One region of the Bacillus sp. FSL K6-0138 genome, then DNA from elsewhere that is predicted to be linked to it. Evidence: riboswitches for the same ligand, from Rfam matches in the RefSeq annotation. Region 1 holds a riboswitch; each other region holds the start of a gene.
The links. Region 1 has a riboswitch for S-adenosylmethionine ahead of MHB78_RS06785 (MetQ/NlpA family ABC transporter substrate-binding protein). Riboswitches for the same ligand answer to the same signal wherever they lie in the genome.
Positions count from the first base shown of each region.

Region 1 (10,096 bases):
AGCCAATAATGCCTGCATGCTGAAAAAATCAACGATCATTCCGCCGAACAGCGGCCCGATCATTCTTCCTCCTGTCGCCATGCTGTTGACGAAGCCTTGGTAAAACCCTTCTTTCCCCCGCGGTGCGAGGCGGTTTGCGATCGTCGGAACAGCCGGCCAGACGAGCATTTCCCCGAGCGTCAGCACGATCATCGCGCCGAGGAAAACCCGGAAAGATTCAGCGGCAAACAGCATGCCGTAAGCAAACATAAAAATGATGAATCCGCTCACGATTTGTTTTTTTAGCGAACTGGCGAATCTGTGGACAAACATTCCGGTAAGCGGCTGACCCAGGACGATGAGCGCACCGTTGACCGTCCATAGCAGACTGTACTGCCCGAGCGATATGCCGAGATCCTGCGTATGTGAAGCGATCGTTGAAGACCATTGGGAATAAGCGACCCAGCCGAGAAGATAGCCCGTACATACGAGCATGAGGGCTGAAAATCTTGATTTTCCGCTTGCGCCGGCAGCATGATCTACAACGGATGACTGTACTGCACGTTCTGTGCGGATATGTCTGAATCCAAAACATGCAATCGCGAAAAAAACGGCATAAAGCATCGCATTCGCAAAAAAGACGTAAGCGAATGAAAATGATGCAACGACTCCCCCAAGCGCGGAACCGACAGCGACCCCGGCATTTTGCGCTACATACACGGCATTAAAAGCCTTTCTGCCGCCTTCGGGCCAAACCGCTCCGGCCATTGCGTAGCATGCCGGAAACACAACACCCGACCCGAATCCGACAGCTGTCAACAAGAGGATATAAGCCGTCCAGCCATGAAAAAACACGAGGGCGGAAAGGCTGACAAACGTGATCACGATTCCGATAATGACGGATTTGAAACCGCCGATTTTATCAAACAAATAACCGCCGCATAAATTTCCGATGACATTGGCTCCGGAGTTGAGCATCAATACAAATCCGGCTGCGGTTAACGATTTCCCTAAATGGTCGTGAATATAGATAGTGTTCAAAGGCCACAAAAAAGAAGACCCCGTTACATTGATAAACATCCCGATGATCAGCATCCATAACGTACGCGGCACTGTGTTTTCCTTCTTTCTGATTTTCGTTCCTTCTAGATTCTATTCGTTTTGGCCATTTTTTTCAATGGAGGGAATTCGGTTTTCCTTCATAAAAAAACCCCTTTTTAGAAAGGGTATTTTTTATAATATTCAGAAAAATACTTTAATCTCCGCTGCTTAGATGGGGCGGGGTTTGTATTCAGGGTCCGGGCCATCGTGGATTTTTATCCTGTCCGGCTCAGCACCGCTCCCGTCCCGCGGATGTTTTACAGTTCCTGGCTGTTCGAATGCCGGCGGACGTTCAGCCCCGTTTCTTACGTCCATTGGCGAACCCGGCTCCCCCATAAAACAGCCGGTTTTTTTGTCATGTTTCTTATTTTGAAATTCCGCAAACACCCCGTTTTGAAACTGACCGGCGTAAGGCTTTTCCCCGCGATTCGGCTGAAAGAATGCCGCAAATCCAGCCGTTTTTGCGGACTGAATATCAAAATACTGTTCTTCAGCAGAACCGATTTTAATCGTCCGGCTGCCGCTTTCTGTTCCGTTTGCACATGAAATGATGAGCGTAATCACTCCTGCCACCCCAAGCGCGCCTGTTAAGGCCGAAAATTTTATCACGTCAAACGCCTCCTATCATAAAAAAGCGGAAAAAGTTCGCAGATTCGGGAGAACCGGTCCATATTGAATCGATCATAATAATCGGAATTTCAGCTTTCCTTTTTTCTATCGGCGATTTCGCACTTCGTTTTATATGCAATCTGTTTTTCGGCGGTTCTCCCGCTCCCCTGGAAAACGTCGTCCTATGGAACAGAAAGCGAAGAACGAAAAAAAGCCGGCAAGATGCCGGCTCCCTGAGGCTGTCCGATGACATGTATGTCTTGAGATTAGAAACCGGCACAGCGGCATCTACGTTGCCGTTAGAAGCTGTATGTTCGCATGCCGCTATTCGGTCATCCATTTCGGCTTTCCGAATCCGGCGAATTCTTTGTCGATCGTTTTTTCGAAAGCCTCCGATTTGACCGCTTCTTTTAAATCTTTGGCGAATGGTTTATCTTTGTTTTTTCCGTCGACAACGATTTGGTTGCGGTAGCGGTCAGGCATGTTTTCAAGCGCAAGGGCATCCTGCAACTTCATGCTGGCAGACAGGGCGAAATTGCCCGGTACGGCGGCGATGTCAAGATCTTCAACCGCCCTTGGCAGGTTGGCGGATTCGAGCTGCTTAAACGTCAGCTTTTTCGGATTGTCCGTGATATCGCGTTCAGAAGCTTTCAATGTATCGATGCCGTCCTTCAGCTTGATCAATCCTTGATCCTTAAGCGTTAAAAACGCCCTGGCAGCGTTAGCCGGATCATTCGGTATAGCTACTTGTGCCCCCGCCTTGACCTCTTTTAGCGATTTATACTTGGATGAGTACAGACCCATCGGTGCGGTCGGCACCGAAATCAGAGCGGCGAGATCTTTGTTGTTTTCCTTATTGTAAGCTTTCATAAAGACTTCATGCTGAAACAAATTGGCGTCAAGCTCGCCTTCCGTCAATGCCGTATTCGGCTGCACATAATCTGTAAATTGAACGACATCCACTTGATAGCCTTTTTTCTCAAGCTCAGGCTTAATCGCTTTTGTGACCATATCGTAATAAGGGCCTGCGGTTGCACCGATTTTAATCGCCTTGCTTCCGTTTGCCGCGCTGTTTCCGCATGCGGCAAGAAGGGCAAGTGTTCCCGCCAATGCAAGTGTTCCCCACAATTTTGTCCATTTCTTCATTCCAATCTCCTCCTCAACATAAAAAAACTCTTCCAGTCCGCCTGAAAGAGTCGATCACTTATCTTTCAGAATGCGTCTGACATTCTGCTGGATTTAGCACCTTGCTTATGCAGGTTGCTGAGATTTCACAGGGCCAGTCCCTCCATCTCTCTTCATAAGTTACATATTTGATTCCCTTCATTCTACGTATGAATATTGAGATTTGCAAGAACTTTTTCAACTTAATGAGTTAAAATATGAATACAAGAAGAAAGGAGACCCAAAAATGGAATTTTTCTATGCAATCGGATTTTTTTCCATCATTTTTTCGCTCGGCTATGCTGTTTTTCATTTGATCAGAAAAAAGTTCTTTTCGCCTGACAAACGATTCTCCAAAAAAATCTTTTATCCCTTTCTGATAGGCGGTTTTCTCCTTTGCGCTGCGACATCACCTTATACGGATCAGAAAACATACGCCGGGGAAAACGAAACGAAAGAACAGACGGCTCAAATCAAAGAATTGACGTCTGAGAAAACGTCTCTTTCAAACGAAATCAAATCATTAAAAGAGCGGATTCAAGAAACGAATGAAACATTGGCATCCGTAAAAACGGAGAACGAAACGTTAAAAAAAGAAAATGAGAACCTGCTCAAAGAAAAGGACAAGCTCGCGAAAGATAAGAAATCAGCAGAGAAAAAACTGGCAGGCGTCCAAAAGAACAGCGCAAAAACGAAGCAGGCCCAGGCAGATAAGCAAACAGAAGCTGCTTCAGCCGGGCAGAATAAAAGCTCAGGCTCTTCCAAAAAGACCGCAGAGCACAGTCAGGAGTGCAACATTAAGGGAAGCGTCAACAAAATTTATCATACGCCTAGAAGTACATACTATGACCGCACGAAAAACGTCGTCCAATGGTTTTGTTCTGAACAGGAAGCACAAGACGCGGGATACAGACCGCCAAAACGTTAAAAAAGCCGGCGCGCTGCCGGCTTTCTTTCTATAATTCTCTTCTTAACGCAGTCAGCACGTTCGTTCTCGTCGCTTTGACGGCCGGATTCAATCCTGACAGAATTGCAACCCCCATACTGATGACAGTCGCAATGATGACAAGGCTCACCGGAATATAGGAGAACGTGATGCTGAAATCCTGTGCGCTCCCTTCGCCTTGGGAAACCGATGACAAAATCACGGGGAGAAGCTTGTTCACCAGGAAGCTGACACCGTATGAGATGATAACGCCGAATACAGATCCGATGAAGCCGATATAGGCGCTTTCCATTAAAAACATTTTGCGGATGACGTTCGGACTCGCACCGATCGCTTTCATAATTCCGATCTCCTGGGTCCGCTCCGTGACGGCCATTGTCATCGTGTTGAAAATGCCGATCGCAGAAATCAATACGGCGATTACCCCGACGAAAATCAGTCCGATTTTAAAAGCCATAAAAAGCAGGTTGACGCTGTCCAGCTTTTTCGTGACAGAATCGACGAAGAAGCCTTTGTCTTCCATATCTTTCGTGAGCTGATCGACATGTTCAAAGTTGTCCGCATAGACTGTCAGTTCTTTTTCTATATCACCGCTGTCTTTATCCGCTTTCAGAAAATCGGTAATCCCTTTCTGCATGTCATTGCTGACATAGACGCTGGAATCGCTCACCCAATCGTAAGAAGGCTTTTCCATTACCCCGACAACCTTAAAGTCATACGTTTTTTCCTTGCTTTTTTCTCCTGTCTTTTCATCTACCTTCTCAATCTTTAATTCTATCGTCTTGCCGAGAATATCTTTTTCATATCCTTTAGGTTCTTTTATGTCATCTGGATTGTTTTCTTGCTGCTTTTGATATTCTTTCGCTTCTTTTTTCGTCCACAGCATCTTGCCGAAATGATAGCCGACGACGATTTCATTCGGCGATTTCGCCACGCGTCCGCGGTCCAGTTTGATGTTCGCTTTTTGCTCTGCCGCCATATCGGTAAGCATCAAATAACCGATTTGCTCATTGGTCCGATTGCCAAATTTGGCTTCTACAGGCGCCATCACTCTTGTACGTTCAATAACGGCTGCTACATCGCCGCGTTTCTCAAAGTCTTTTAAGTCTTTCTTTTGAACAGGCTTGTCGCCTTGCCCTTCTTTTCCTGCGACATCGATTTTCGTGACAATCTGATCTTTCATCAGCTGCTCGGTCATCGACTTTTGCAGCCCGAAGCCGACGGAGGCGAGCACGATTAAAAACGCGCAGGCCACCGTTGTCGCCAATATTGTCATAAACACCCTGAGGCGGTTTTTCTTCATGTTTCTTCTGATGAATTTCAGCTGGTCCTTAAACTTCAACGGTCTCTTCCCCTTTCTCCAACACCCCGTCAAATAAACGGAATTTCGTATCTGCGATCGACGCCACCTCGTCATCGTGGGTAATAATAATGAACGTGATGCCTCTTTCTCTGTTCAGCTGCTTGATGAATCCGAGGATTTCCTGCTCTGTTTCGGAATCAAGGCTTCCCGTCGGCTCGTCCGCCAAAATGATCGACGGGTTTAAAATCAGCGCCCGCGCGATGCTGACGCGCTGCTGCTGTCCTCCGGAAAGCTCGTTCGGATAATGGCCTGCATGGTTTTCAAGGCCGACGCGGCGCAGCATGTCATTCACCCTTTGCTTGCGCTCCGCCGGACGAACGCCTTTTAATGTAAGGGGCAGCTCGACGTTTTCAAACGTCGTCAGACTCGGAATCAGCTGAAAGCTTTGAAAGATAAAACCGAAATGTTCAAGGCGAAACTCCGCCCACTCTTTTTCGCTGAATCCCGTCACATCCGTACCGCCGATCATGATCTTTCCTTCTGTCGGCCCAATATAGCCGGAAATCAGGTTTAACAGCGTCGATTTCCCTGAACCGCTCCGCCCGACGATACAGGCGATTTCTCCTTTTTGGACGGTAAGCGAGACGTCCTTCAATACTTTGATTTCGTTTTCCCTTCCTTTTTTTCCGATTTTGAATGAGTGGTGAATATGTTCTATGGTAATCATTTTCTCTATCTCCTCTCCGCGGTTTACAGTCTCGTTTTTTTGAAAATCAAGAAGTAGCTGAGCAAAAATCCGACAACTGAGCCGATGATCATCCCTATGATGTAGCTTATAATGTTTTCTGAAGCGGCCAGGCCAAAACCGAAGATGCCGAATAAGATGACGAGAATCTGAATCGGTCTCTCCATCTGCCTCCATAAGAAAAAGTGTCCGTTTCTCTCAACCGGCTGTTTCAAAAAACAGAAATAGCCAATCACATAAAACAGAACGCCCATAATAAGCGGAATGAACATAACCAGCCTGTTTTCATCCAAAATGCCGAAATGATCGAGGTATATAATCGGTGTGATATAACCTAAAAAGTCCGAATCCATAAAAACACCGCTGTCAACTATTCCGAAAAAACGGAGAATAACCTGAATATTGGATATCGGAAGCCCGATGAGCAAATACGGCAGAATAGACGCCGAAAAAGCAACGACCAGCTGCCCCAATATGTTGCCTGTCATCGTCCCGGCCGCCATCACCAAAGAATAAACCATAAAACTGAAAAACATGGCGCCTATAAAAAGGACGTGAAAATTATGCACCTCCGGCTTCAGCACGGTGACCATCAAGTATGAGAGTAAGTACGATAATAATTGCGCTGACAAAAGAACAGATGCGCCAAACACAAACTTTGTCTGAAAAACCGTGACCCGCTTATAAGGAAGACTTAATGTGAAATCGAGCGTTCCTTTGCTCCGTTCAAAGCCCAACTGGCTGAGTGCAAGGATGACTCCCCCTATCCAAAACATCTGGACAAATGTTCCGGTTGGATATTCTATGACAAACTCGCACTGTAAATCTTTAAAGGCTTTTTGATCCTCCAGACACCCCTGATAAGATAAATAACCGTTCAATATTGTAAGCGGCTCGCTGAGCATAATGGCGGCAAAGACGATTAAAAAGAGCCATTGATGCTGCTTCCACTCTTTATAAAGCAATCCGCGGTCTACCATCTTCGCTTCCCTCCAAACTTCGCGATGAATACTTCCTCAAGGCTGACAGGAAGCTCGTTCCACACCTTAGGAGACAGGCTTTTGAGAAACTGCCTGCTTACATCGTCTCCTTTCGGAATGAGCACTGTATAAAACACGCCTGTATGGTCTAAAACAGGTATGTCTCTCTCCCTGATCTTTACATTGACGTCTTCTTCAAACGCCATTTGAATCTTGATGAAGTCTTCTTTCAGATCGTCAAGGTCCATGACGTTTGACAGCGTATTGTCTTCGAGAAAGCCGATCCGGTTGCACATCCGCTCTATATCTTCGAGCCTGTGGGATGTGATCAGAATGGTCGTATTGTGTTCGGCCACTTCATCGACCATCAGCTGAAGGACGTCATGCCTTGTGACCGCATCGATGCCGTCTGTCGGCTCATCAAGCAAAATGACGGCAGGGCGGATGGCAAATGACAAAATGAGCGACATTTGCTTTTTCAATCCTGTCGACAATTCCCGGTATTTTTTAGTTTCAGAAATCCCGTAGCGGTTCATTAATTCGTTTGCATATGTAACATCAAAGTCCGGATATATGCCGCGCAAAATCGCAACGAGCTGTTTGTAGCTGTATTTCTCAAAAAAAGGATTTTGCACCGGCATGTACATGATGTTTCGCTTTACCAACGGGTGATCCTTGATTTTAATGCTGTCGAATAAAATGTCTCCCTCGTCTGGAAGAAGAATCTGCTGGATAAGGCGAAGGAGCGTCGTTTTTCCCGAACCGTTTCTGCCGAGCAATCCGAATATTTCTCCTTCTTCGAGTTTTAAAGAAACGTCTTTGAGCACTTCTTTACCATCGATCGTTTTTGATACATGCTTTAACTCAATCATCTGCCGCGCCTCCTTTCACCTCTTCGCTGATTTCCGCGATCCATTCATATAGCTTCTGAATGTCGATTCCGGCGTAGTGTGCATCGATGATCAGCTGTTTTAACTGCTCTTTCATCATCGTGATCTTCCCTTCATCAAGCGTGACTTTCGCGTTTTCTGAAATGTATGTCCCTCTTCCACGCAACGTTTCGATAATCCCTTCGCGCTCAAGTTCTTTATAGGCTTTGCTTACCGTATTCGGATTTGCAATGATGATCGTCGCAAGCTCTCGGACAGAAGGAAGCTTATCTCCGGGTTTCATTATTCCTTTTAAACAAAGCTCTTTCATCTGCTGAATAATCTGCTCATAAATCGGAGTCGAGCTTCTCGGATCGATTTGGATCATCTATCTCCCTTCTTTCTCATTCAATCTCTTCAATTCATGGGGCCTCTTTAAATCTTCAGAAAAAACGCGCTCCCCATATTTTCCTGAAGCATAAAACCAAGCGTTGCAAGAACAAACAAGAAAGAGCAGGCGATGATAAACGCCAGTACAACCATTGGCTTCTGTGCTTTTTTATGTTTATCACTCATGAAAGAAAGCTCCTTTCAACTTGTGTATGAATTGTATTACTCGATGTAGTACACTTAATACAATAATTATACACAAATGATTTGTCAACAATTTTCCCAGAAAAAAAAGACCCTTTAAAAGGGCCTTTCATACGATCTCTCGAGGATCATATTATTTTGAAGGGCTTGCAGCTGAAGCCTTTTGCGGTAAATTTCCTCCCTTTGCTGTGGATTGGCAAACAGTGAGAGTTTATTTAAATCGTTGACTGCATTTTCAAGCATCAGCTGCGCATTGCTGTACTCTGTCTCATTGTAATGTTCCTGCTTGCTCGCAGTTTCAAATTGAGTCAAAGCATAATCGTAAGCATCATCGCTTCTTTGGATGTGTTCTCCGACGGATTGTCTTGTAGCCAAAGAAAACCCCTCCTTAATGGAAAAATTCCATCGCGTTTAGTTTTGCCCTATCCGCCCATGATCAATAAAGAAAATAATGGAGAAATGGATTTGTTCTCATCCGCATTATTTGCTACAATTTTAGGATGCCATCTACTACAAGGAGGAGCCTGATTTGCATCAGAACAACCCTTTTCCGTATACGAACAGCGAAAAACGATATCATACATGGAATTATCACTTAAGAAATCATTTCGGACACAAGGTCTTCAAGGTTGCCCTTGACGGCGGGTTTGACTGCCCGAATCGCGACGGCACGGTCGCACACGGGGGATGCACGTTTTGCAGTGCGGCCGGAAGCGGCGATTTTGCGGGAAATCGCGCAGACGATCTCATCACCCAATTTCATGAAATCCGGGACAGAATGCATGAAAAATGGAAAGACGGCAAATATATGGCCTATTTCCAGGCTTTTACGAATACGCACGCACCTGTCGACGTTCTCCGTGAAAAGTATGAAACCGTCCTCGGCCTTGACGGGGTTGTCGGACTCTCGATTGCGACGCGTCCTGACTGTCTGCCCGATGATGTCGTCGAATACCTTGCCGAGCTGAACGAACGGACATACCTTTGGGTGGAGCTCGGCCTGCAGACCGTTCATGAACGGACAGCCGCTTTAATTAATCGGGCCCATGATTACGAATGTTACGTCGAAGGCGTAAACAAGCTGAGAAAACACGGCATCAGGGTCTGTTCCCATATCATTAACGGCTTGCCGCTCGAGAACTACGATATGATGATGGAGACGGCAAAAGCCGTTGCCGATTTAGACGTACAGGGAATCAAAATCCACTTGCTTCACCTCTTAAAGGGAACACCGATGGTGAAGCAGTATGAGAAAGGCAAGCTGGCGTTTCTTTCCCAGGATGAGTATGTCAAGCTCGTCTGCGACCAGCTTGAAATTTTGCCGCCGGAAATGATCATCCACAGAATTACAGGCGACGGCCCCATCGAATTAATGGTCGGGCCGATGTGGAGCGTCAACAAATGGGAAGTGTTAAACGCCATTAACGGCGAGCTTGAAAAACGCGGCAGCTATCAAGGAAAATGGTACAAAAAAACGAAAGAGGAAGCCATGTCATGAAACTGAAGAAAATCCTTCCATATGCAAAAGAATTGCTGAAAACTGCCGCCGGGGAAGGCGACATCGTCATTGATGCGACAATGGGAAACGGTCATGACACATTCTTTTTGGCCGAGCTGGTCGGGGAGAGCGGCCATGTCTATGCCTTTGACATTCAAGAAGCGGCTCTTTTGAACACGGCCGAAAGGCTTGGAGTCGAGTATAAAGACCGGGTGACACTGATTCAAAAAAGCCATGATGAACTTATCGCTTCGCTTCCTGACGACGTCTCAGGCAAGGTGGCGGCAGCCGTGTTTAACCTCGGGTAT
Region 1 covers NZ_CP150286.1:1,215,856-1,225,951, reverse strand. The annotation lists gene MHB78_RS06795 (MFS transporter) at 1-1,092, opposite strand, end outside; gene MHB78_RS06790 (hypothetical protein) at 1,249-1,689, opposite strand; gene MHB78_RS06785 (MetQ/NlpA family ABC transporter substrate-binding protein) at 2,014-2,835, opposite strand; SAM riboswitch class I at 2,891-2,996, opposite strand; gene MHB78_RS06780 (hypothetical protein) at 3,101-3,781, shown strand; gene MHB78_RS06775 (ABC transporter permease) at 3,810-5,141, opposite strand; gene MHB78_RS06770 (ABC transporter ATP-binding protein) at 5,131-5,829, opposite strand; gene MHB78_RS06765 (permease) at 5,853-6,827, opposite strand; gene MHB78_RS06760 (ABC transporter ATP-binding protein) at 6,821-7,699, opposite strand; gene MHB78_RS06755 (GntR family transcriptional regulator) at 7,692-8,084, opposite strand; gene MHB78_RS06750 (hypothetical protein) at 8,132-8,272, opposite strand; gene MHB78_RS06745 (YtzC family protein) at 8,387-8,665, opposite strand; gene MHB78_RS06740 (TIGR01212 family radical SAM protein) at 8,820-9,788, shown strand; gene MHB78_RS06735 (class I SAM-dependent methyltransferase) at 9,785-10,096, shown strand, end outside.

Region 2 (10,096 bases), 1.4 Mb from region 1:
CTTACTTTGAATAAATTGCAAAGCGTAAATTTTGTTGTCGGATTTTCCAAGTCTGGCTCTAAGCAGTCGATTAGCTTTTGAAGACAAGTCAAATTCACCATGAAAAAAACTGCACCCTATTGCCAGACAGCGTCTAACACTAAGGTGCAGTTCACATTTCCCGGCTTTTTCAACCCTGCCTCATCTGACGCGACCCATATCCATTCGGATTCGCAGAGTGCCAGTTCCAGGCGTCGCGGATAATTGCGATCAGGCTGTTGTGTTTGGGGATCCAGCCCAGCTCTTTCCTGGCTCTGGAGGAGGAAGCGATCAGCGTGTCGGGGGCGCTGCAGCTGCCTTCCGCATAACGCGTGCTGATCAGGCTGATGCCTGTAACATACTGGGCGGCCTGGATGACTTGTTCGGCGGAATAGCCTTCTTCGTAACCTAGGTTGAATGTCCGGCTTTCCCCGCCCTTTCTTAAATGGCTGACAGCGAGTACATGGGCTTCTGCCAGGTCCTGAACGTGGACGTAGTCGCGGATGCATGTCCCTTCTGCCGCCGTGCGGCCGTTGCATGATAAAGATACAAAAGGTTTTTGCCCAATTGCGGCGCGAAGAACGCTTGAGATGAGATGCGTATCGCTGTCATCGTCCTCGGCTTCGGCAAGAAGCGCGCCTCCCGCATTGAAAGAGCGGAGAATCACATATTTCAGTCCGTATGCTGTTTCGGCTTCCATCAGCATTTTCTCCATCGCCCATTTTGCTTTTCCGTGCGGGTGTACGGGCCGGGGTTCTGTTTCCTCTGTAATCGGTCCGTCTATTGCGTCCCCGTAGACAGATGCGCTTGAAGCAAAGACGATCCGGCCGACGCCGAATTCCTTCATGACCGCAAGCAGCGTTTCCATGCCTGTGATGTTTTCATTAAAGGAGGCAAACACGTTTCCGGATTTTGAGGAAATCGGAGTGGCGGCAAAATGCATGACGGCTTCGATGTCCTCGTTGGCGAATACCTGCTTGAGAAAATGCCGGTCCCTGATGTCCCCTTGATAAAAAACAGCTTCGGGATGGATGGCTTCCGCTTGCCCTGTTGCAAGGGAATCGACAACAACGACTTTTTCATGTTTCTCAATTAACGTGTAAACGGCGTGGGAGCCGATATAGCCGGCTCCTCCGGCAACGAGTATGCTCATCGAAATCTCTCCTTTTGTATCTCTTTATTTGTTACACGATATGCCGCTGAGGGGCGGCAGCCTGTCTCTTTTCTTCAAATCCGTATTTTCCGTCTATGATATAAAGCGGCCGGTCTTTGACTTCGTCATAAATCCGTCCGATGTATTCGCCGATCGCTCCGAGGATGATCAGGATAAATCCGCTGAACAAGCACTGCAGGATGATCATCGAAGACCAGCCGGTAATGGTGCTTGTCGTGAACAGCTTCAGGCAGACGACGATAAAGGCGTATATAAAGCCGATCGCCGAAAGCACGATTCCTGAGTAGCTCGCCAGTTTCAACGGCTGGAAGGAGAACGATGTAATTCCGTCCAGCGAAAGTTTCAGCATTTTCTTGAGCGGATACTTCGTTTCGCCGGCGAGCCGTTCGCGGCGTTCATAGTACACGGCCGTCTGGTTGAATCCGAGCCAGCTGACGAGTCCGCGTACAAACGGATTTTTCTCTTTCAGTTTGTTTAGTTCTTTGACGACTTTGCGGTCCATGAGCCTGAAGTCTCCCGTATCGACGGGGATGTCAACATCTGTGAGCTTTCTCAGGATGCGGTAAAACATGGAGGCCGTCTGTTTTTTGAAAAACGTTTCTCCTTCCCGCTTCGTCCGGACGGCATAAACGACGTCATAGCCTTCACGCCATTTCTCCGCCATTTCCAAAATCAGTTCGGGCGGGTCCTGCAAATCCGCGTCAATGACGACGATCGCTTTTCCCGCTGCGTAGTCCGTTCCTGCGGTGATCGCTATCTGGTGTCCGAAGTTTCTTGAGAAATTCAGGCATTTTACGGCCGGATCAGTGTTTGCCAGCGACTTCAGCATATGAATGCTGTCGTCGCTGGAGCCGTCATTTACAAAAATCAGCTCATAGGCTTCACCGGTTGAATCCATGACGTTTTTGAGTCTGTCATAAGTGTTGTGAAGAACCTCTGCCTCGTTGTAGACAGGGATTACGATTGAAAATGTGATTTCTTTCTGCACCTTCATCACCCTTCCTTTATCAGTCTAGCTCCACTTTATAGAGAGTCTGGTTTCCTCCCGGTCCGTTTGCTTGTGATTTGCTTGTTGAAGACGAGCCGTTCCACTTGCTCTCAGAAATCTTTTTGCCGTGTTTTTTAATCCAATTTGTAATGTCAGAGTTTTGCATTCCTTTGTCATCGCCGATCAGGAAGTATTTGACTTCACCGTTTTTGACGAGCTTTTCGAGCTTGCTCACGGTCAAAATCGGGTCGCTGCCGGAGAATCCGCCCATCGCCATCACTGCTTTGCCGGTTTTGATGATGTAAGATTGAGCAGAAGTTGCGCTTGAGACTGCAAATAAGTATTTTTCTCCGGTATTGTTCTTTTCCAGGTATGACAGGAGGGCTTCATTGACTGATTCGCCGCCGCCCATTCCGCCTGATATCATTTGCTTTTTCTGATTAGGGCTGCTGCCTAGCTGGTTTTGGCCGGAGCTGCTGCCGGCGTTGTCATTGTCCTGCCCGGTTTGGCCGGAATTCATGTTAGGCGGTGCGCCATTGCCGCTTTGACTGCTGCTGTTTGACTGGCCTTCTTGGCCGCCAAATCCCGGAGGCCCGTCACCGTTTTTCATTTGCATCTTGCCGCCGCCTCCGCCAAACGATTGCGCCGATTTAGGCCCGGCTTGCGGGATCATGCCGTTCACTCCGTCAGCGAGAGTCGCCGTCGTCCAGTAGAAAGGACCGATCAGCATGCCGAGAAGCGCTGCAAGCGAAACGTAGTAGCTGAACGACTTTCCTTTTTTGGCAAAGAAGAAGAGAAGACAGCTTGTGCCGATTCCGAAAGCACCGATGAGAATGCTCCAGCCGATTCCGATGTCACTGAGATAAGGGCTGAAGATATACAATTCAAACGCTGTTGTCAGCAAAACGCCGATTGGCAATAGCCGTTTTTTCCAGCCGTTTTCTTCCTGATAAAGTCGAACAAGTGCCGTCCAGCCCGCACCTGACAAGGCTGCAATCGGTGCTGCCAGCATGATCAGATAGTAGTGGTGGAAGAATCCGGCGATGCTGAAGAAGCCGGCGACAGGGACAAGCCACATCGTCCAGAAAATCGTTTCATTCGTTGTATCATTGAATTTTCTTTGACCGCGAAGGCCTGTGATCAGCAAGCCGATGATGCCGAACAATACAAACGGGATCAGCCAGCTTGCCTGACCTGAAAGCTCAGATTGGAACAATCTAAGAGGTCCCGGTGTCCCCGTACCGAAAGAGCCTGCACCGTTGCCCCCGCCTCCTGGACCGCCGCCGCCTTTTTGAACATCGCCCGTCTGGCCGCCCGGACCGCCTGAAGGCATTTCTCCGCCGCTTGGCGGATTCATCTGTCCGTTTGAGGAAGATGAACTGCTGCTAGATGTGCCGCTTTGCTGCTCTTGGTTCGATTTCTTTTGTGTTTGATCAGAAGCCGCTTTGCCCCCGCCTGCTCCGGACTGTCCCGTCAGACGCTGGACTCCGTTGTAGCCGAAGGCGAGCTCCATGACAGAGTTCGTCTGGCTGCTGCCGATATAAGGCCTGGAGCTTTCCGGCTGGCTGTCAACAACGACTGCCCATGATACGGAAACCGCCGCAAGAACGATGACCGATGTAATCAGAGACACAATTTTTTTGCGAGTCGTCGTCTTTGCTGCAATCAGATAAAACAGCATAAATGCAGGTAACACCATGTACGCTTGCAGCATCTTGACGTTAAAGCCGACGCCGACCATACAGAATGCGCCGAGCAGCCAGCCGATTTTTCCTGTGCGGACTGCTTTAAACAGCATCCATGTTGCAATCATCAAACAAAGGACAAGAATGCTGTCAACGTTGTTTGTATGGCTGACAGCGACGGCAATCGGTGTACAAGCCATAACGAGTGCGGAAATTCTTGCTGCCGTTTTCCCGAAAGTAGGTTTTACAATGAAGTAGAGCAGTGCTACGGAAATGACTTCCGCGATTCCCTCGGGAAGCACGACGCTCCAGCCGTGCACGCCGAACACAAGCGCGAAAAGGGTCTGTACCCATAGTGCGACCGGCGGTTTATCGACGGTTACAAAACCTCCCGGATCAAAAGAAGCGTAAAAGAAGTTGTGAAAGCTTTGCGTCATGCTCGTAACGGCTGCCGTGTAGTAGGCGTTGTCTGTATCGCTGTTCCAGATGCCGTACAGGTTGAGCGCTGCGGATAATAAGAGAATGAGAACTAGGAATATATCAATTTTCCTTTTCTTTATCATGATTCGATCACCTCACTAACAAGCATTATAGAAGCCAAATATGATCAAACTATGAACAAATCAAGAAGGATTTTTAAAAGAAGACATAAAAAAAGCCATACCTGATATGATATGCTCCCCTAAAGGTAGACAGATGAAATAAAAAAATCTGTTTGCCTTGGGGGAGTTTTTTCATGGCTGGAAAATGGTTTTCAAAAGAAGAAAAATTGAATATTCTATCAGAATGTGATCAGGGCAATAATTCGGTGAAGGAGATCGCAGAAAAATATGGCATTCATGCCGAAACGATTCGTGAATGGAGAACATCGCATGATATGGCGGGTGTGGAGAGTTTGGAACGTTCAAAGCGCCATAAGTTCTATCCCGCAGAATTAAAATACAATGCCGTGAAAGACTTCTTATCCGGACGCTACTCTCAAAGAGAAATCTCGAGAAAATATAAGATTTCCAGTAAATCCGTACTCATGAAGTGGGTTGAGCTTTATAATGGTCATAAAACGTTAAAAGACAGCGGGAGAGGAAGGAATCGTTTGATGACCAAACGGAAGAACGTTTCATTGGAAGAACGGATTGAGATTGCGAAGGATTGTCTAGCTCATGGAAAGGACTACGCCAGATCAATGGAGATTCATCAAGTCTCCTACCAACAGGTGTATCAATGGGTGAAAAAGTATCAAGAAGGCGGAGAAGAGGCCTTAAAAGACAACCGAGGGAAACGCAAAACCGAAGAAGAACTGACACCTGAAGAAAAAATTCAACGGGAAAACAAACGGCTGGAACAGGAAAATGAGCGTTTGCGCGCAGAGAATGCGTTCTTAAAAAAGTTGGAAGAGATCAAAAGGAGGCGGTTCTAAGTCAGGTTCGGTACGAAGATCGATATCTCGCCATTTTAGAGCTGAATCGAAAAGAAGGCTTTTCTGTCCAAATGTTATGTGAGATTGCCGAAGTTTCGCGCCAGGGGTATTACAAATGGAGGAGCCGAGTACCTTCAGCGAGAGAAAAACAGAATGAAAAGATTATCGCCAAAATGGCGCTACTTCACGAACAAATTGGCGGTATCTACGGATACCGCAGAATGACCTTAAACATGAACCGCCGCTTTAAAGAGCGCCTCAATCATAAGCGCATCTATCGGCTGATGAAAATTGCCAAGCTGGAGTGTGTCATTCGGCGGAAGAAAAAACGTTACGGCAAAGCGACGCCTCAACATGTGTCCGAAAATATCCTGAATCGAGAGTTTAAAGCGGACAAACCAAATCAAAAATGGGTGACTGATGTGACAGAGCTAAAATACGGCCATCGGAAAGCGTACCTCAGTGCCATTTTAGATCTTCATGAGGGAATGGTCGTGTCTTATGTGCTGGGGAAATCCAATAATAACGCCCTTGTGTTTAAAACCTTGAACCAAGCGCTTGAGGCAGCCCCAAACGCACGTCCTCTCCTTCACAGCGACAGAGGTTTTCAATACACGTCCCACCAGTTTAGAAGGATGATTGAAAACGCAAATATGACACAGAGTATGTCCCGCGTCGGCCGCTGTATTGATAACGGCCCCATTGAGTCGTTTTGGGGGAAATTAAAATGCGAGAAATACAGACGGAATTCGTACGAGACATTTGAGGCACTTCAAAGCGCAATTGATGAATATATCCACTTTTACAACCACGATCGTCTACAAGAAAAACTAAACGGCCTCAGCCCAGTGGAATACAGGGCTAAAGCCGTCTAGTGTGTTTTAGTTATTTCCACTGTCTACTTGACAGGGTGCAGATCAATATCAGGTATGGCTTGAAACATGTCCTTATTTATTTCCAAACGTCTTCGGCAATTTCGATCACGTGGCGCAGTTTTTCCCACTGCTGTTCTTCGGTCAGCAGGTTGCCTTCTTCCGTTGAAGCAAAGCCGCACTGCGGGCTTAAGCACAGCTGGTTCAGGTCGACATATCGGGACGCCTCTTCAATGCGCCGCTTAATATCATCCGGGTTTTCAAGCTCTCCGAATTTAGATGTAATTAAGCCGAGGACGATTTGCAGGTCTTTCCGTTTCACGAAGCGAAGCGGTTCAAATCCGCCGGAGCGCTCATCATCGAATTCAAGGAAGAGCCCGTCAAGGTTCAGTCCGTCGAAAATCGTTTCAGCAGCGGCGTCGTATCCGCCTTCTGCCACCCATGTTGACTGGAAGTTTCCGCGGCAAATATGCATTGTGACAGTCAAATCATCCGGACGTCCTTCGATTGCTTCGTTGATCGTATTGGCGAAGGACTGGCGCAGCTCATCAGGCTGGCGGCCGAACGCCTTGATTTGCTCATGTCCCTTTTCTGAGAAAAATACGGACCAGGCAGTGTCATCAAGCTGCAAATAGCGGCAGCCGGCATCGTAGAACGCGCGGATCGCTTTTTTGTAAGCCTGCGCCACATCGTGGTGGAATTCATCCAGATCCTCGTACGGGCTTTCTTCCAGCTTTCCTCTGAAAAACAGCATATTCGGGCTCGGGATCGTCATTTTCGGCGTATGCGTTCCCGCAATACTATGAAGAAACTTATAATCTTCCAGCATCGGATGGTTTGTAAAGTCGACTTTGTCGGTTACTTTTATGCCGCGCGGTTTCGTTACGACATTGTGAAATTGAATACCTTTGTCCGCTACATAGCCTTCAACACCGTCAAGACCTTCGAGAAAATCGAAATGCCACCATGAGCGGCGGAATTCGCCGTCTGTTACGGCTTTCAGGCCGATTTCTTTTTGTTTTTCGACAATGCGTTTGATCTCTTCGTTTTCAACTTCACGCAATTGTTCCGCGGTAATTTCCCCGTTTGCTTTTTGCAGGCGCGCTTTTTTAACAGGCTCAGACCTGAGCAGGCTGCCCACCTGGTCCGCCCTGAACGGTCCTATTTTTCTTCCTGGCGTTTGCTGCAGTACATCGGTTGATTGTGTCATGCTTCATCCCTCTTTCTTTATTAACATAAAAAAGCTCTTCCCGATAAGGAAGAGCTTGGCAGACAATCTCCTCCTTATCTTCAAGAGCACAGCCGTGCTCTTAAGGAATTAGCACCATTCTGTCAAAAAGACAGCGGTTGCCGGGCTTCACAGGGCCAGTCCCTCCACCACTCTTGATAAGGAAAACCTTTTTATGCGATTTTTATAATAATTTTAATATTAATACTTTTTGCGAAAATGTCAATGGGTTTTGATATGGTTTTCCCATTTCAAGATGAACACGGTTCATCACAACTCTCATTTGAAAGCGTTTTCTCAATTGTGTTCAATCTCCATATTTCCGGGCGATAAAAAAATATAATAAAACTAAGGACGGGATTATTAAAGGGGGGGAAAGATGAAGAGCAAATTAAAAGACGTCGTCCTTCATTTGGTGATGAATCGCTCTTCTTCGGTTGATTGGATAGAAAAAGAGATCAGCCAAAAGAAAAGCGCGATTTGCAGCCATATCCGAGAGTTGAATGACCATATCGGAAAACAAAAATTAGATTTGATCCAAATCGCCCGAGAAGACGGCTCCATTGTGATAACCGAAAGAACGAGGGCTTACCTGTATAACATGCTGAAAAAGCCGGCGTTTATTGAACTTGATTACATCCCGCCCGAATGCAGAACAAGCCTGGTCATCATTAAACTCGGCGCAAATCCGGCCTCTGATTCTTTAAAGGAATTGGCCGATTTCGCAGCTGTCAGCAAAAATACGATGCTGCATGACATCAAAACGATCAAGGAATCTTTAAAAAATGAATCTATCGATTTGACGTACTCCAGGAAAGGCGGGTATCAGCTGATAGGTTCTGAATATCATATCCGAAAGCGGCTTGTGATCGAGACAAAAAAACTGCTGATGCATGACGCCGGGGCGGCACTATTAGAGAGAAAAGGACTCGTCGATCAAAAGGAGCTGTTCTTTTTAAGAAAGCGCTTGATGAAAGCCGAAGAAAAGCTTTCGATATCGCTGACTGATGAGCAGATTGAAGATTTGCCGATCGTGCTCTTCTTGCTCATCAGGCGCATCAAGGCGTGCAAGCATGAATGGACGCTGGAGATCGAAGAGTCGGATGTCATCAATACAAGGGAATATAAGTGCCTGAAAAACATCTTTTGGGACATACCCGATTTAAGCGAAAAAGATCAATTGTATTTGTCTCTGCAGGTGCTTTCCTCAAACCGGCTCGAATCCGCCCTCGATATTTCGGGCAGCAGTGGCCTTGTCGATGCCGTCAACGAATTTCTCGATCTGCTTGAAGGTCAGCTTGCAACAGACCTAGTGAACAAAGCGGAACTGAAAAACAGGCTCCTTTTGCACCTGCGCCCGGCCGTTTACAGAACAAAGATGGGGCTGAATGTCGAAAATCCCTTGAAGGATCAGTTTATCCGCGAATTTTCGCCGATTTATTCGATCGTTGCGAAGTCTGTTTTTCCGATCGAAAGAGTCGTCAGGGTGCCGCTGTCACAGGAAGAGATTGTTTATATCGCAATGATCGTACAGGCATGGATGAATCAAACAAAAGCGGAGAAGGATTTTGTCTTTAAAGCTTTGGTCGTCTGCCGCAACGGGGTATCTGTCTCAAAGCTTCTGCTTGAAACGTTAAAAGGAATGTTTCCCCATTTTCAGTTTATCGGCGCATATGCCGAACGAAATTTTAAGAAATACGAAGAAACAGTCGATTTTATTTTTTCGACCGTGCCTTTAAATACAGGGAAGAAAACGTTTTTGGTCGACCCGATTTTAAATGAGAAAGACCGCTTTTTATTAAAAAAAGAGATCCAAATGTATATCGACCAGGACAGCGAAAAGAAGGCGCTCGAATTAATGTTTCATTTAAAGGATTATATCGATCAGAAAGACTACACGGCTGTAAGAGAAAAAATCGTTTCGTTTTTTAATCAACCGCCGCCGGCTGCAGATGAAAGAACCGATGCAAAAAGCCTTTTTCCGTTTTCAGAGGAACACATCTGCTTTACGGAAGCAGACATGACGTGGGAAGAAGCGCTTGATACGGCCATGAAGCCGATGATGGGAAGGCGTGCAATCGATGAACGCTACAAGCGGCGGGTAACGGACACGTTTGCAGGAGAAAGCTGCCGGATGATGATTGGGCCCTCCGTCTACCTCCCCCATGCAAAACCGCAAGACGGGGTCATGTTTGAAGACTTCAGCATTCTGATCTGCCGCCACAGGGTTGTCATGCCTGACGGCAATCAGGCCAAGGCGCTCGTCGTGTTGGCCCCTGAGGATGACCAGCATCATGTGCCTACACTGCTGCACTTAAACGATCTGTTTTTGAATGAAAAAGCAGCTCAGACGATATGGAAAGCGCGGTCAAAGCGGGAAGTGCTTGAGTGCATCGGCACCCTTAAAAAGAAAGGGGGTGGACGCGGTGAGTGAGGCAGACTGGTTTAAGGAAGAGCTCGTATTCACCGATCTTCATGCACAAACACCGGCGGAATTGCTGGAAACGATCGGCTTTGCTTTAAAGGAATTAGGCTATGTAGAAGACACGTTTACAGATGCAATCATTGAGAGGGAACGAAAGTACCCGACGGGCCTGGCGCTTGAAGACTGCAACATCGGCCTGCCCCATACGGATCGCGAGCATGTCAAACAGGCGTTCATCGCCGTCGTGAAAAACGGCCGCAAATTGCCGTTCATTCATATGGGAACGGAA
Region 2 covers NZ_CP150286.1:4,462,202-4,472,297, reverse strand. The annotation lists gene galE (UDP-glucose 4-epimerase GalE) at 170-1,171, opposite strand; gene MHB78_RS23385 (glycosyltransferase family 2 protein) at 1,203-2,180, opposite strand; gene MHB78_RS23380 (glycosyltransferase family 39 protein) at 2,200-4,428, opposite strand; one part of gene MHB78_RS23375 (IS3 family transposase) at 4,602-5,259, shown strand; one part of gene MHB78_RS23375 (IS3 family transposase) at 5,259-6,157, shown strand; gene MHB78_RS23370 (5-methyltetrahydropteroyltriglutamate--homocysteine S-methyltransferase) at 6,234-7,364, opposite strand; SAM riboswitch class I at 7,436-7,547, opposite strand; gene MHB78_RS23365 (BglG family transcription antiterminator) at 7,762-9,816, shown strand; gene MHB78_RS23360 (PTS sugar transporter subunit IIA) at 9,809-10,096, shown strand, end outside.
Region 2: it holds a riboswitch for S-adenosylmethionine, as region 1 does, so the genes downstream of both, MHB78_RS23370 (5-methyltetrahydropteroyltriglutamate--homocysteine S-methyltransferase) here and MHB78_RS06785 (MetQ/NlpA family ABC transporter substrate-binding protein) in region 1, are expected to answer to the same signal.

Region 3 (10,096 bases), 1.9 Mb from region 1:
GAAACAGAACAAAGACAACTACAGCCAACATTCAATGCTCGGCATCGTCGGCCTTGAACATATTTACGAAAAGCAGCTCAGAGGCGAAATCGGCTGGTCGATTTCGATTCCGGAATCAGGTGCTACGATCGCATCAAAAGCAGCCAAGGACGGAACCGACATCCACACGACGATCGACGTTAAAAAGCAGCAGGAGATCTACAGCCAATTGAAAAACGATTCTGGCGCAGCAGTGGCCCTCCAGCCGCAAACAGGGGAAACATTGGCACTTGTCAGCGCACCATCCTACGACCCGAACGGATTTTTGTTCGGCTGGAAGAAAGGCGAATGGGAAAAGCTGAACAAAGACAGTGCAGCGCCATTTACTGCGAAATTCAACAAAACGTATGCGCCCGGTTCAACGATCAAACCGATCACGGCCGCGATCGGGCTGAACAACGGTGCGATCAAGGCGGATGAAAAGAAACATATCGTCGGCAAAGAATGGCAGAAAGATTCGTCATGGGGCGGATATAAGGTGGCAAGGGTTTCAGAACAGCTGAGCGATGTCGACTTGGAAAATGCGCTCATTACCTCTGACAACATTTATTTTGCCCAGACGGCTATTGATACGGGACGCGACAAATTTGTCGAAGGGCTGAAATCGTTCGGCTTTGAAGAAAAGCTCGGATACGAATTTCCGACGACGGCATCTTCGATCGCCAACGACGGGATCGACTCAGACATTCTGCTGGGCGATACTGCATATGGCCAAGGACAGATGCTGATGTCCCCGATTCATTTGGCAGCCGCTTATACGCCGTTTATCAATGACGGAAACCTGATCAAACCGCGCCTGATCAAAAAAGACGGCGATGAGAAGGAAATCTGGCACAAAAACCTCGTAACCGCAGACGAAGCAGCGGCCATTACAAAAGGGCTGAAAGGCGTTGTAGATGATCCGCGCGGCTCCGCTTATAAGCCGGTCGTCAAGGGTCTCTCGATCGCGGGCAAAACGGGAACCGCCGAACTGAAAAAGAAAAAAGGCGAAAAAGGCAAGGAAAACGGCTGGTTCACAGCCTATGACTACAAAAAGAAAGACCTGTTAGTCACGATGATGGTTGAGGATGTATCAAACCGCGGAGGCAGCTCATACGTCGTCAATAAAGTGAAACAATTGTTTAAATAAGCACCGTTTTTCGGTGCTTTTTTTCTTTCCGGAAAATGGATGTGTGGACGGCTCTTTTCAGGAAAAGATATGGATAAACAAAACGAAAGGAATGTCGTGTATGAAACGAAAAGTTGCCAGAAATGAAGCCGCTTTGAACAATAAAACGCCGGCTGAAAGCATGCATGATCACCAATATATCACACAGTTTGATGCGGAAAACGGAGACAGGGGTGCAAACCGCAATTCAAAACAAGGAAAACAGGGAGATTGACGGAACGGTGGAGAAAAATCAAAAAAGCAAGGATATGCAAAATCATAAAAAGCCGATGAACAAAAAAGTGCTTCAGGAGGAATTTTCGGGCGAACTCGGCGATGTCAACGCCTTTAAGTTTATCGATATCATCGAACAGAATAAGAAAAAGAAAAAAGATGAAAAGGATAAGCAGAAAGATTGAAAAAGGACCAAATCCGATTTGGTCCTTTTTTCTTATTTACACGTTATACCGTGCCTGCTTTTTCAGCCACCTCAGCAAATTCGTCATTTTCAGTTCGATAAACGGCTGAGCCACCGTTTTAACGAATCCGCTTGACAGGAAGAAGGTCAAGACGGCGGTTGCGATGATCAGCACGGTCAGGCTCTGATAGTCGGCGAGCCATTCTTCCGCACCGGTTTTTCTGAATGACTTAATAATAAAGCCGTGCAGCAAATACACATAAAATGTCCTTGTTCCCCAAAGGGTAAAGAAATACCGTCTTTCAGGCACAAGTGCCATAAACCCGAAGGTTGAGCCAAACGTCAGCACAAGGAGTGCGACGCGATTCAGGGCGCTTTTCATTCCGACGTCTCCAAATTCAGAATAAGGCTTTGAACCGAACAACCACGAATAATCGAAATCTACGAAGAAATAAAAAACGAACGTTGCCGCCAATACGGCTAGAGCCGCCTGTTTTCCTTTCCAGCCTTTCAGCTTTTTGAAGTGTTCTTTTTTTAGATAAAAGCCCGCCAAAAAGACCGGGAAGAAAACGAATGTCCTCGAAAGGCTGAGCGTATCGCTGATGGCGTCGATATACCCGACAAGAACGGCGATCGCAAGGCTTGCGGCAAACGACCATGCTGCAGGCAGTTTTGTAAATGGAAACAAAAAAAGGTTCCAAAAAAACAAGCTGAGCAGAAACCAAAGCGACCACTGCGGTTCAAACGGATTGAAGGCAGTCAGGCTTTGATCATCTATAAACGAATAAAACACCGTATATATCCCCTGGAAAATCAAGTAGGGAACGATCAGCTTCACAGCGATTTTTTTCACATATCCGGGACGGTTGAATCCTTTTGCAAAATAGCCTGATATGAGAATAAAAGCCGGCATATGAAACGTGTAGATGAATTTGTATATATGAAGCAGCACATCATTGTCATTGATATATGACCGGATGATGTGGCCGAACACGACAAGAAAAATTAACAGAAATTTGGCGTTGTCAAAATAGCTGTCACGTGAATTCGTCATAACATCACCCTTTTTTTATAAGTTTGCAGCAGTCAGGCGCTTGTTTCTGTTGAATGATGCTTCGTTTATCATTTTAAAATAAAAACCATGTCTTTTCCTATGAATGAAGGCCCATTGTTAGGGAGGTGTAACGGAATCGTAATGAACGATTATAGCGTCATTGTTCTGTAAAATGGGTGGAAATCTTGTAAAAGTTTGAAACAAATGAAGGAAGATCAGACGGTTTGTAGAATTATTGGAGGATAGGTTTTGAAGAAGGAGTGTAACAAATGGCGGATACTCTTGATTTGAACGAATCTTTATATCTGCAAAACCAGCTGAAAAAACTGAAGCGGGAAAACGAAAAGCTAAAGGCGGATTTGTATCAGTATGAACTGCTGTTCAACGGAACGCTGGACGCTATTTTTATTTTGGATCAACGAATGAACATTGTTCAGGCGAATGATGCCGCCTGCAAAATCTTGCAAAGCCAGAAAAAGAACGTGCTGAACCGTTCGGCGCTCGATTTTTTGCACGCTGTTCCGCCTGAAGAATTAGAGCAAAACGTCGAGCGGTTTTTGAAGCGGGGATATACGAAAAAAGAAGCCGCGATCAGGTTGGATAACGGCTCAGTCAAATATATTGAGTTTACGGCGAACAAAGGAATAAGGGATGATTGCTTTTTTGTCGTAATGAGGGATATTTCATCAAAAAAAATATTGGAGCGCGAACGCACGATCAATGAAAAGCTGTTTAAGGATTTGTTTCACAGGGCTGTTGAAGGCATCGTGATCTTTGACAATCAGGGCCGTTTTATCGATGCCAACCAATCGTTTTGCCAAAGCTTCGAAATCGAAAAAGACGAGCTGTCCAAATTGAGACTTTCGCAGTTCGTTTCCGCAGAAAACGCCGGAAAGCTCGACAAAATTTTGAGCGCTTTGTTCAGGAAGGGAAAGGCTAAAGGCGAACTGCCCGTGCGGCTGAGGTCCGGGAAAGACAGGCTGTTTGAGCTGACGATTACATCGAATATTTTAAACGGTTTTTATATGTCGATCATGAGGGACATCACCGAAAAACGGTCGATGGAAAAACAGCTGTTTAAAAGCGAAGAGCGGTTTCGGGAAGTGTTCGAAAATGCGATGGATGCGATCATTATTTTGAACAATAACGGCCGGATCGTAAAGGCTAATCAGTCGGCCTGCAAAATTTTCGAACTGCCGATGGAAGAGCTTTTACATAAAAGGATCAAAGATTTTATCGATAAATCCGATGAGCGGTATCTTTTCATTCAAGAGCAATATGATGAAAAAGGGGAAATCAGGGCAGAGCTGCTGTTCCGCATGGCGAACGGGCAATATAAAGAACTTGAGTTCACGTCGAAGCGCATCATGTTCGGCAGCCAGGGCTTAATGATTTTGCGAAATGTGAGCGACCGGAAGCGGATGGAAAAAGAGCTGCGGGAAAGCGAGCTGAAATTCAGGAAAGTCTTCAACGGATCAATGGACGGGATCGTTCTTTTCGACAACCGATACGACATTATCGATGCGAATCCGCAAGCCGGAAACATTCTCAGCATTCCTCTTGAACGGCTAAAAACTGCAAATCTTCTTGACGCCATCTCCGGATATCAAATAGAAAATGCAGCCTCTCCGGCAAAAGCCATTTCTTTGGAGGAAATGGACAATGACATTCCATTTCTGTTAACCGACCAAAACCGGATCTTAGAATTTTCATTTAAGCGAAATATCATCCAAAATATGAATCTGGCGATGCTCAGGGATGTGACGGAACGAAAGGAGCTGGAAGAACGGCTCCGCAAATCTGACACGCTTCATGTCGTCGGGGAGCTTGCGGCGGGAATCGCCCATGAAATCCGCAACCCGATGACCGCTTTAAAAGGATTTATCCAGCTGTTAGAAGGAAGCATTCAAGAGGAACACTCCCTATACTTCAATGTGATCACATCTGAATTAAAACGGATTGAATCGATTATTACCGAGTTTCTGATTCTCGCAAAGCCGCAGGCGATCATGTACGAAAAAAAGGATATTGTGAAAATCATGCAGGACACGATGGATCTTCTGCATGCACAGGCAAACCTGGACAACGTTCAGATGCACCTTGACACTAATGGCCAAATCCCCCTCATCTATTGCGAGCCGAATCAGCTCAAGCAGGTATTCATCAACATTTTGAAAAATGCAATCGAAGTCATGCCTGACGGCGGCAATGTCTACGTGTCAATCAGGCCGAAAGACGGAGACCATATCGTCGTGTCGCTCACAGATGAAGGGATCGGGATGACGGAGGATAAATTGAAGCGGCTCGGGGAGCCTTTTTATACGACAAAAGAACGGGGGACTGGACTTGGGCTTATGGTCAGCTATAAAATAATCGAAGAACACAATGGAAAAATTGAGGTCGAGAGCGAAGAAGGGAAAGGCACGACATTTCACCTGACCCTCCCGATCCGGCAGCAGCATGAAGAGGAGGTTTTATAGCGTTATGGGCTTTTACAGCGAGGTCAGCTCGCCTTTTGGAGAGGCATACATTGTCGAGCAAAACGAACATATTACACACTTGATTTTTGAAAAAGAAGAATTGGACAGCATGAAAGCGGAAGATCCTGATCTTGCACATCAGGAAACGGCGTTATTGCAGCTTGCAAAACGCCAGCTGACGGAATACTTCAGAGGAAAGCGGAAAGCGTTCACCCTTCCGATGCATCAAGAGGGGACGGTTTTCCAGAAAAAAGTGTGGGAAGCGCTGCTTTCCATTCCTTACGGGGAATCGCGGAGCTATTCCGACATTGCCGAGGCAATCGGCCATCCGAAAGCGGTCCGCGCAATCGGCCAGGCGAATAAAAAGAACGCGCTGCCGATTTTCATTCCCTGCCACCGCGTGATCGGAAAAAACAACACGCTGACCGGCTATGCCGGCAATGAAACAGACAAAAAAGCGATTTTGCTTGAGATCGAAAATATTCCGTATAAAGGAAAATAATCGGCGCATGCCGTTTCTTTTTTTCGCTTGCGACATATCATTTTATTAAGCTAAAAATGTTGGCCGCGGTGAAAAGGAGGACGAATAGATGAAACTCATCCGCCCGCAAAAAGTTGCAGTGTACGCTGAATTGTTCGTCAAACTGCATGTCCTTACGAAAGAACAAAAAGACGATATTATTCAATCGATAAAAAACCGCTAAAGCAGCCTGATCAAAGGACTTTAGCGGTTTTAGCCGAAGAAAACAGCGCGTCGATTTCCTCTTCGAATCTGTCGGTGATGATCCCCTTTTCCGTGATGATCCCGGAAATAAGATGATGGGGCGTGACATCAAACGCCGGATTGAATACGGGCACCTCTTTCGGAGCGATTTGCGCACCGGCGATTTGTCTGACTTCATCGGGATCGCGTTCTTCAATCGGAATGTCGTCGCCGGTTGATATCGATGGATCGAAGGTTGACAGAGGAGCGGCGACGAAAAACGGAATTTGAAACGCTTTGGCTAAGATCGCCAAACCGTACGTCCCGATTTTGTTTGCCGTGTCTCCGTTTTTGGCGATCCTGTCGGCTCCGACGATGACCGCCGAAATGTTTTTTTCTTTCATCGTGTGGGCAGCCATGCTGTCGGTAATGAGCGTGACGTCTATTCCGCCCTGCATCAGCTCCCATGCCGTCAGGCGTGCACCCTGCAAAACGGGACGGGTTTCGCATGCGTAAATGTGGAGATCGAGATCTTTTGTTTTCGCCAGATAAAATGGGGAAAGCGCTGTTCCGTATCTGCTTGTCGCGATCGAACCCGCATTGCAGATCGTCATGATGTTATCGCCCGATTTAAACAGCTGAAGTGCATTTTGTCCGATTTGACGGCACGTTTCTTCATCTTCAATCTGGATCTGAATCGCCTCATGAACGAGGTCGGTTTTTGCTTCATTGACCGATTTCGCTCCTTCCGCGCTTTTCACAAGCCGCTTGAGCGCCCATGACAAATTGACGGCCGTCGGCCTTGCCTCGTTCAAGTTGTCTTTTATGTTTTTGACTTCTCGAAGGAATTCGGATACATCCTCTGTTTCGATGCTTTGGGCAGAGAGAGCCAGACCGAAAGCCGCAGTGATTCCGATCGCAGGCGCGCCGCGGACTTTCAAGGTTTTGATCGCATCATAAATGTCTTCCTTTGTAGTTAAATGAAGATATTCCGTCTTTTCCGGCAGCTTTTGCTGATTTAAGATTTTGACTGATGTATCTTCCCACTCCACAGAGCGGGGCACAGCGAATTGCTCTGACATGTCATTCACTCCTAAAAGCTTGTTCTAAAAACGCATTGATCAAGTCCTTCGGCGTGCGGTATTCTTTGCGTTTTTTGATTAATGCTGAACCGATTTTCAAGGCGAGCCTTTTTTGGCTGATCCGCCTGCTGAATGGAACGATCGTTTCAAGATCAGCCACATGAGCCAGACCGATCGTCCGGCGGATCATTTCGCATCCGGCAAAGCCGGCTGCGTCTTCAAACGCTTTTTTCAGCGTGTCTTCAAGGTATTCCGGCGCATTCCGGTATGAGAAGAGGGCGTCTTTTTCCCACGCCTCGCTGAACGTTCTGCTGAACGTCTCCCATACGGTTTCCACATGGGCGAATAAAGGGCGGCGTTCCGCTTCTTCACGGGCGAGCGCATTTAGCAAGAGGTTGGCGATAAACTGTCCGATGTCAAAACCGATCGGCCCGAAACAGGCAAATTCGGGATCGATTACCTTTGTTTCCGCATCTCCGGCGAAGATGCTGCCCGTGTGCAAGTCACCGTGAATAAGCGTTTCATGAGAGGTGATGAAACGTTTTTTTAATGCCGCCGCTTCGAGCCTCAGCGCATCATCCGCCCATATCTTTTCCGCATCATCGCGAAGCTCCTCTTCAAAATCGTTTGTCTCATGATCCAAGAAAGGATCTGTGAACACGAGGCTTTCCGTGATATCGCATAAATCCGGATTTTCAAATTGCTTGGCAAGCCGTTTTTTGACTTCTGGATCGAGCGCATAATCGGAGGAATAAAACAAGGTTTTTCCGAGAAATTCTCCGATATCCCGCGACAGATTCGGGTAGTTTTTGCCTTCGATCAGACCTTTTCTTGCAATTTTCAAGCTTGAAAGGTCTTCAAGCACGGTTACGGCAAGCTCCGTGTCCGAATAATAAACCTGCGGCACAAGATGCGGGGCGTGTTCAGCCTGCCTGATCAGCGCGCTGCTTTCAATCCTTGCCCTGTCGAGCGACAGCGGCCAGCTTTCGCCGACGACCTTTGCATATGGCACGGCCTGTTTGATGATCAGCCCTTTGTTCTGCTCTTTATCGTACACATGGAAGACAAGATTCAGGTTTCCGTCCCCGATTTCCCGGCACGTCAAGGTGCTTTTGCTTGAAAACAGTCCGAGGCGGACGGCAAGAGCAGCAGCGGAGCTTTCTGTCAATGTTTCGTATACAGCGGTTTTCGTTACGGTCATATTCGTTCCCTCCAAAAAATAAAAAGCCTCTTTCTCAGTGAGAGAAAGAGGCTTTATCGTCGTGTCTGCCTCTCTTATCTCTCAGAATGCAAATCTGATGGAATTAGCACCGTGCCCTAGCGGCGCAAAACTTGCGCCCCATTTCACAATGGTATTACGGTCGGTTGCTGTTGGGGTCATTAGGCCAGTCCTTCACCCAACTCTCGATAAGAGAAATCGATATAAAATTTTAAAATTTCAGTCGGTCAGTTGCTGAAAATGTTACCAGCATCGCGGTTTCTTTGTCAATACTTTTTAATATAAATCTTTGCGGATGTCTTCGAAAACCGGAATGTGCCCCCTCGTTTTTGCAATGTCATCAAGATCAATTTCCGCTCTGATCACCGTGTCTTCACGTCCGGCTTCTGAGAGTACGTGTCCGAGCGGGTCGATGATCATGCTGTGGCCCGCAAATTCGTTTGCCGGGTCTTTTCCGGAGCGATTGCAGGCTGCGACAAAGCACTGGTTTTCGATCGCTCTCGCCGCCAAAAGAGCGCGCCAATGATCGAGGCGGGCCAGCGGCCATTCAGCTGAGACAAAGATGATGCCGGCTCCTTTTGAGGTGTGCTTCCTGATCCATTCCGGAAAGCGGATGTCATAGCAGATGAATCCCGCTGCTTTTACGCCTTCAAGCTCAAAACTGCCGTCAGCTGATCCGGAAGATAAATAAAGATGTTCATCCATGAGCTGAAAAAGGTGTGCTTTGCTGTATTCTTTGACGAGTTGTCCGTGTTTGTCCGCGATGTACATCGTATTGTACACGCCGCTTTTTTTCTTAACCGCGACAGAGCCGCACACGATGTGGACATCGTTCGCTTTTGCCGTTTGCTGAAGCCACTTTTTCGTCTGCTCTCCTTCATCGTCTCCGATTTCGTCGAGACGTTTTAAATCATATCCCGTCGTCCAAAGCTCGGGAAGGATTACGATGTCCGAGCGCCGGCTTTCAGCTTCGATCAGCCGGCTCGCTTTTTTGAAATTTTCGGAAGGATTTCCGTACGATATATTGAATTGCAGGCAGGAGATCGTCCATTTCAATTTGAGCCACCTCATTTTTTACTTTACATTTTACTTTTAACAATATATGATGATGGACTATCATTTCAAGAATTTTTCAAAGCGGGTGAAAAAAATGAAATTTGAGTTTTCTGATGTATTGAAGCAGCTTCCGGAGCAGTTTTTTGCTTCTTTGGTTAAAAAGGTGAATGAAAAAATTGCGGCCGGGTGCGATGTAATCAATCTCGGCCAGGGAAATCCGGATCAGCCGACACCGGCTCACATTGTAGATGCCATGACGAAAGCGGTCCGAAATCCCGAAAATCACAAATATTCGTCGTTTCGTGGCAGCCGTTCACTAAAAGAGGCGGCAGCCGAATTTTACAAAAAGGAATACGGCGTTACCCTCGATCCTGAAAAAGAAATCGCTGTATTGTTCGGGGGAAAAGCCGGGCTTGTCGAGCTGCCGCAATGCCTGCTGAATCCGGGGGACACGGTGCTTGTTCCCGATCCGGGATATCCGGATTATTGGTCAGGCGTTGAGCTCGCGAAAGCGAAGATGGAAACGATGCCGCTTTTGGAAGAAAACCGTTTTTTGCCTGATTACGGCCGAATTCCGGCAATCGTGAAGGAAAAAGCGAAGCTGATGTATTTGAACTACCCGAACAATCCGACAGGAGCCCAGGCGACGCCGGCGTTTTTTGCAGAAACGGTCAAGCTCGCCAAAGCGCACGGAATTTGCGTTGTCCACGATTTCGCCTACGGGGCGATCGGCTATGACGGAAAAAGGCCGGTCAGCTTCCTTCAAACCGACGGGGCAAAAGACGCCGGGATCGAAATTTATACGCTTTCCAAAACGTACAATATGGCTGGATGGAGAGTCGGATTTGCCGCCGGGAACGCCTCTGTGATCGAAGCGCTGAACCTCTATCAGGATCAC
Region 3 covers NZ_CP150286.1:3,100,939-3,111,034, reverse strand. The annotation lists gene MHB78_RS16500 (penicillin-binding transpeptidase domain-containing protein) at 1-1,168, shown strand, start outside; gene MHB78_RS16495 (hypothetical protein) at 1,269-1,421, shown strand; gene MHB78_RS16490 (hypothetical protein) at 1,429-1,605, shown strand; gene MHB78_RS16485 (acyltransferase family protein) at 1,642-2,658, opposite strand; gene MHB78_RS16480 (PAS domain-containing sensor histidine kinase) at 2,928-5,138, shown strand; gene MHB78_RS16475 (methylated-DNA--[protein]-cysteine S-methyltransferase) at 5,143-5,640, shown strand; gene MHB78_RS16470 (hypothetical protein) at 5,729-5,842, shown strand; gene mtnA (S-methyl-5-thioribose-1-phosphate isomerase) at 5,853-6,923, opposite strand; gene mtnK (S-methyl-5-thioribose kinase) at 6,925-8,124, opposite strand; SAM riboswitch class I at 8,196-8,337, opposite strand; gene MHB78_RS16455 (carbon-nitrogen family hydrolase) at 8,419-9,198, opposite strand; gene MHB78_RS16450 (pyridoxal phosphate-dependent aminotransferase) at 9,293-10,096, shown strand, end outside.
Region 3: it holds a riboswitch for S-adenosylmethionine, as region 1 does, so the genes downstream of both, mtnK (S-methyl-5-thioribose kinase) here and MHB78_RS06785 (MetQ/NlpA family ABC transporter substrate-binding protein) in region 1, are expected to answer to the same signal.